2 regions of the Pseudoalteromonas sp. 1_2015MBL_MicDiv genome follow, and region 2 is predicted to be linked to the other one. Evidence: predicted binding sites of a transcription regulator. Region 2 holds the regulator's gene; the other holds the start of a gene.
The links. The regulator FliA, encoded in region 2, starts transcription of late flagellar genes. The targets are predictions, from matches to a motif close to CTAAAGNTNNNNNNNNNNNNGCCGATA.
Positions count from the first base shown of each region.

Region 1: the regulator FliA is predicted to act here: its motif matches at 1,222-1,248, upstream of pomA (flagellar motor protein PomA).

Region 1 covers NZ_CP012737.1:814,807-818,230, forward strand. Annotated here, with positions in the region: gene ispA ((2E,6E)-farnesyl diphosphate synthase) at 1-741, opposite strand, end outside; gene AOR04_RS03570 (exodeoxyribonuclease VII small subunit) at 744-986, opposite strand; gene pomA (flagellar motor protein PomA) at 1,309-2,076, shown strand; gene AOR04_RS03580 (flagellar motor protein MotB) at 2,079-2,999, shown strand; gene AOR04_RS03585 (hypothetical protein) at 3,151-3,424, shown strand, end outside.
Region 2 covers NZ_CP012737.1:1,022,316-1,025,739, reverse strand. Annotated here, with positions in the region: gene AOR04_RS04570 (chemotaxis protein CheA) at 1-197, opposite strand, end outside; gene AOR04_RS04565 (protein phosphatase CheZ) at 213-980, opposite strand; gene cheY (chemotaxis response regulator CheY) at 998-1,381, opposite strand; gene AOR04_RS04555 (RNA polymerase sigma factor FliA) at 1,422-2,132, opposite strand; gene AOR04_RS04550 (MinD/ParA family ATP-binding protein) at 2,159-3,019, opposite strand; gene flhF (flagellar biosynthesis protein FlhF) at 3,012-3,424, opposite strand, start outside.

The DNA of each region.
Region 1 (3,424 bases), 210 kb from region 2:
CGCTTTATTCGCGGCAATATCGGAGCCTTGTGGTTTACCTAAAGTAAACGTATCGCCTTCAACATCTAAAATGTCGTCGTGTACTTGAAATGCAAGCCCTATAGCATACCCAAAAACGCTTAAGTTTTCTAAGGTTTGTTCATCAACATTTTCGCTGCACAGTGCACCAAGTGTAATTGCGCAATTAATAAGTGCGCCAGTTTTTAGCTTATGTATTCGCTCAAGTTCTTGTACTGTAATGATTTTATCAGTGGCTGCAATATCTAAACCTTGACCTGAAACCATTCCTTCAAGGCCTGATGCGTGGGCGAGTGTCGCTATCATTTTTACCTGTGTTTGAGCAGAGCAGTTAAAACTATGTTTAGCAATTAGTTCAAAAGCTAAAGTTTGAAGAGCATCGCCGGCTAAAATTGCTTGGGCTTCACCATAAACTATATGACAAGTTGGTCGACCACGACGCAGATCGTCGTCATCCATAGCAGGTAAGTCATCATGTACTAGCGAGTAACTGTGTATGCATTCAATAGCTGCTGCTAATATATCTAAATCTTTTTTGTCTGCCCCTAATATTTTGCCTGTTGCGTAGACTAAAAATGGGCGCAGCCTTTTTCCACCATTAAACAAACTGTAATGAGTTGCTTCTTTTATTGCTCTATCACTATCAAGTGCTTGTTCAAAATAAAGGTTTAGTGCTGATGCAACGTCTATTTGAGCACGCTCAATATGTTCTTTAATGCTCACCGCTATTCCATATCATTATCAAAGTTTGTAAGTACTGATTTATCGCCATTACCCATTAAAATAGATACCTTTTGTTCTGCTTGCTTGAGTTTACCAGATGAAGCGTTAGCTAGAGCAATACCGCGTTCAAACTGCTTCAATGACTGCTCAAGCGATAAATCACCTTGTTCCATATCACTAACAATTATTGATAATTCTTCTAGTGCTTGTTCGAAACTTAAGTTTTCAGGTTTTTTAGTCGCCATCTTATTTCAGCTTACTTGATAAATTTAGGAGCCAATTTTAGGGGGAATGCTAAACTAGGTCAAAGAATGATATGTTTTTTTCTTCTATTACGGCTAAATGTTACTTTATGTGGATTAATAAAGCCTTAATTACGGTCATACTGATATCATTTAAATGATTAATCGTTATATTAACATTGTAACTTTGTTTAAAAATAATCCTGAAATTGTTTTTTATGTTTATTTTCATATATGACTCAAGCAATTTAGCATGTTGCCGATAAGCAGTTAATAATAAAAGTTTTACAATAAGGCCTTAGTGCATGAAACCTCTGGAGGTAATGTGGATTTAGCAACCATAATAGGGATCCTTGGCGCAATTGGCTTAATTGTCATGTCCATGTTTATGAGTAGTAGTGGTGAAATGGCCATGTTTTACAATACCCCTTCAGTGGTAATTGTATTTGGTGGCTCTATATTTATAGTTTTATCTAATTACACCATGGGACAATTTTTTGGGATAGGTAAAGTTGCCGCTAAAGCTTTTATGTTTAAAATTGAATCGCCGGAAGAGTTAATTGAAAAAGCGGTTGAACTTGCAGATTCAGCTCGAAAGGGCGGTTTTCTGGCGCTTGAGGAAGCTGAAATACCAAATCAATTTATGCGTAAAGGTGTAGATATGCTAGTTGATGGTCACGATGCTGACGTTGTTAGAGCGACCTTACAAAAAGATATCACTTTAACTTCAACACGACATGAAATGGGCGCAGGCTTATTTAAAGCGATGGCCGATATTGCTCCTGCAATGGGTATGATTGGTACGCTTATTGGTTTAGTTGCTATGTTATCGAATATGGACGATCCAAAATCAATTGGTCCTTCAATGGCTGTTGCACTATTAACTACCTTATACGGTGCCTTTTTAGCAAACGTAGTGGCTATCCCTATTCAAGTTAAATTGGAACTTCGTAAAGACGAAGAGGCGATGAATCAACGTTTGATTTTAGATGCAGTTTTAGGTATCCAAGATGGTCAAAATCCAAAAGTGATTGAAGGTATTTTGAAGAACTACTTAGCTGAATCAAAACGTAAAGTTGATACTGAGGAGTAACCATGTCTGAGCAAGAGTGTAAATGTCCACCTCCTGGTTTACCTGCTTGGATGGGAACCTTTGCCGACTTAATGTCTTTACTGATGTGCTTTTTTGTACTCTTGCTTGCATTTTCTGAAATGGATGTACTTAAATTTAAACAAATAGCAGGCTCGATGAAGTTTGCTTTTGGTGTGCAGAATAAAATTGAAGTAAAAGATATCCCTAAAGGTACCTCTGTTATTGCTATGGAGTTTACCCCAGGCAAACCAGAACCCACTCCAATAGAAACTATTCAACAACAAACAGTAGAAATGACTCAACAAATGTTAGAGTTTCAGGCTGGAGAAGAAAGCTCAGCTGGTGGCAGGCAAGAACAACGCGGGGACAAACGTGGTGGCGAATCTCGGAGCACTTCGCAAGAAAAATCATCAGAGCAGGCTATTTCAGCAGCGGATCAAGAACAAACAAACGAGCTTGTTAAAAAAATCGCGCAGCAGCTTGAAAAGCAAATTATTGATGGTGCAATAGAGCTTGAGTCTTTAGGGCAGCAAATAATTATTCGTATTAGAGAAAACGGTTCCTTTCCTTCAGGTAGTGCATTTTTACAACCTAAGTTTAAACCTATAATTCAAGATATCGGTGTTCTTTTAAAAGATGTGCCAGGAGAGATTACAGTTTCAGGGCATACCGATGATTTTCAGGTATCGAATGAACTGTATGTTAATAATTGGGATTTATCATCTAAACGTGCTGTGGCTGTTGCAAGTGAATTACAAAAAGTACAAGGCTTTGACAAAACTCGGATGATGGTTGTTGGGCGAGCTGAAACAAGACCACTTGTACCAAATGATACAGATGAAGACCGCCGAAGAAATCGTCGTGTCGAGATTTCTATTTTGCAAGGTAAAGCAAAAGAGTCAGCACCTATTGATGTTAGGTAACTTTACTTGGCAAATACGTTTATTTATCATAAAGTAAGCTTTCAATAACAAATGTAACGGAGTCAGCCATGAAGAATATCGATAAATTTAGTTATATGCCAGGCAATGGAAATGGACAGGATGATGACACAAAACCAGATTAGGTAACTCTATGCCTACATGGTTTAATAGTAGTATGCAAATACTCGAAATTAGCTGGGTGCTATTTTTACTCCCAGCTATTTTTGTATTCTACTTACGTAAGGATTATCTGGCACTTCGCTTTGTGTTAGTTACCGCTGCTTTTTTTTTGTACGGTACTTTAATTTACGGTGATCTAATAACTATTGATGACCCTTATATTTGGCGTTATGTTGTCTGGGTATTTAATGATCTGGCGTGGATGGCTCTGATTGCCTATTGGGGTCTTAAAGATAAAGTGCATT
Region 2 (3,424 bases):
CATGCGTCAACAAGCTCAGTCATAGCTAAGAATCCAGCACCGCCTTTTACGGTATGAAAGCCTCTAAATATAGCATTTAGCAACTCGGTATCTTCTGGATTGTTTTCCAGTTCAACTAACTGTTCAGATAAAAGCTCAAGGATTTCTCCTGCTTCTACAAGAAAGTCTTGTAAAATATCTTCATCGACTTCAAACATGCAGTTACTCTCCTCTTAGAAGCCCAAACTTGATAAAAGATCATCGACTTCATCTTGATCAGACACAACATCATTACGTGATTCTTTATCAATAATAGGCCCTTCAGGACCTGCTAATGTTTCTGGGTCAACTGGGTCATCTATTTTTTGTGGTTTTTGGGTGACTGCTTTACTGATATCTTGTTCAGAAAAAGCAGTTAAAAGATGAAGTAAGCTTTCTTCAACTTCCCTAACAAGTTCTATAATTCGGCGAATTACTTGACCTGTCAAATCTTGATAATCTTGGGCCATTAATATGTTAGTCATGAAGCTTTGTAACTCATCAGTTTTATGATGAGAACTGCTCATGAATTTATCAATGCTGTGGCACAGTACTTTAAATTCACCGAGTTCAATTTCACGACTCATTAGACGGTCCCATGTCGGTTTGATATGGGATATTTCATCCGCTAACTGTTGTGCTATCGGTAAACTCGCCTCAACCGCATCCATGGTTTTATTTGCAGCATTTTCTGTCATCTCAATGACATAATTAAGCCGTTTTTTAGCATCAGGTATAGCGTCTTTAGTGAGATCTGTTAGGCGCGTGTCTAGCTCAAAGCCTTTTAAAGCTTCATGTAGTTGACGCGTCAACTTTCCCACTTCGTCAAATATTTCTGACTGCTCTTTAGATGCAGTATCTAAAATTAGTTGATCAGCTTTATCATGTTCGCCATTTTCTAAAAAAGTGACGAGCTGACGAGCTTGTTCTAACGTTATCCGAGGCGCAGCAGGTGCTGGCATAAGCCTTTCCCCTATTATTAACCTAAGCGTTCGAACACTTTTTCTAATTTAGTTTTTAATGTGCCAGCTGTAAATGGTTTTACAATATAGCCATTAACACCAGCTTGAGCCGCTGCTATTATTTGTTCTTTTTTAGCTTCAGCTGTCACCATTAAAACAGGAAGGTGTTTTAATTTATCGTCAGCCCTTATCGCTCTCAAAAGATCAATACCTTGCATTCCTGGCATGTTCCAATCTGTTACCACAAAATCAAAAACTTGATTTTGTAACATGGGTAAGGCTGTAGAGCCGTCATCCGCTTCTTGGACGTTGGTGAAGCCTAAGTCGCGCAATAGATTTTTAATAATACGTCTCATTGTCGAAAAATCATCAACAACAAGAATTTTCATGTTTTTATCCAAAACATCCTCCAGTGAGGTCTTAACCTGTATTTACTTACTACTAGTTTATCCAGTCATTGATTTTTGCTTTTAGCTTAATCATCGCCTGACCATGTATCTGACTTACACGCGATTCACTTACATCGAGTATATGTCCAATTTCTTTTAAATTCATTTCATCGTTATAGTACAAAGAAAGTACCATTGCATCTCGCTCTGGTAATGACTTGATAGCATTTAATAATGATTCATTAAATCGTTCATTTTTAACGTTATTAAACGGTTTGTCTAGCGTTAAATCTTGGCCCGCCGTGGTAATAACATCTTCATCGACCCCGAGGTCTTCGATGCCTAACACTTTACTTGTGTTTACATCATTTAAAATATGATGGTACTCATTTAACGAAATTTCAAGTTTTTCAGCAACTTCTATATCGGTTGGTTCACGATTTAAGCTACTTTCTAATCCAGCAATCGTCTCGGCTACAAGACGGCTTTTTCTATGAACCGACCGAGGAGCCCAGTCACCACGGCGCATTTCATCAAGCATGGCACCGCGAATTCGTATTCCCGCGAACGTTTCAAAACTTGCGCCTTTGGTTGCATCAAAGTTTTTTGATGCTTCAATTAGGCCTATCATACCCGACTGAATTAGGTCATCGAGTTGGACACTTGGAGGCAAACGAGCAATTAAATGGCATGCCACTTTTTTGACTAGCGATGCATGTTTTTCAACAATCACATTTAAATTTTGTGTTGATTGATATCCCATAGCTCTATTTACCAATGTTGTCATAATTAGCCGTTAACTAGCTTCTCAATAAAAAACTCTAAATGTCCTGAAGGTTGGTTAGGTATAGGCCATTTCACTGCTCTTGTCGCCAGTGCTTTAAAGGCAACTGAAGCAGGAGAACTAGGAAAAAGTTCTACAATCACTTTTTGACGGCGAGTTGCCTTTCGCATATTTTCGTCATAAGGGATTGTTGCAACCAACTCCATTGACACATCTAAAAATCGGTCCGTTACTTTTGAAAGTTTTGCAAATAACTCATGACCTTCACGCATACTACGAACCATATTAGCTACAATTTTGAATTTATACACCCCATGCTCACGACTTAACACTTTAATAAGTGCATAAGCATCTGTGATTGAAGTCGGTTCGTCGCACACTACAACCATTACATCTTGAGCAGCACGAGAAAAGCTCAGTACCATATCTGAAATACCCGCAGCGGTATCTACAATTAAGATATCAAATTCGGTATTTAATTCGCTAAAAGCGCGTATAAGGCCTGCATGTTCAGACGGTGATAATTCCACCATACTCTGAGAGCCAGAGGTCGCTGGTACAATTTTAATTCCTGCAGGACCTTCAACTAAAATCTCATCGAGTTCACACTCACCAGAAAGTACATGTGATAAATTACGTTCAACCCGTAATCCGAGCATCACATCACAGTTCGCTAGACCTAAGTCGGCATCAAGTACTAAAACTCGATTACCTTGCTGGCCTAATGCTATTGCCGTGTTAAGTGAAACATTTGTTTTACCTACACCACCCTTGCCACCAGTAACAGCGATAACTTTTACGCCGTTGTTATTGTTTTGACTCATTTTGCGCAGGCCGCTTGCTTGATCTAATACTGTGTTAATCATACATCCCTACTGTGCTCGACGCCACTGCTTGGTGTCGTGAATGTTGTGCTTTTATTCTTTTCAAATACAATTGCTCAGCTTTTTTTACTAGTTTTTCTGCATTTGCAACACGAATGTCTTCTGGAACTCGTTGACCATTAGTAAGATACCCTATTGGAAGGCGATTTTGAATCGCAATACTAATAATCTCACCTAAACTTAAAGATTCATCCAACTTGGTGAAAATACAACCACTTAACTGCACTTTTTTGAAATGTCGTACTGTTTCTTGCAAGACATTTATTTGCGCTGTTGCACTTAATACTAAATAACTACGAATATCAACACGTTGATTGCGCATAAGCGTATTCAATTGCTCTGTTAAACGTAAGTCTCGTTGACTCATACCTGCTGTATCAATTAATA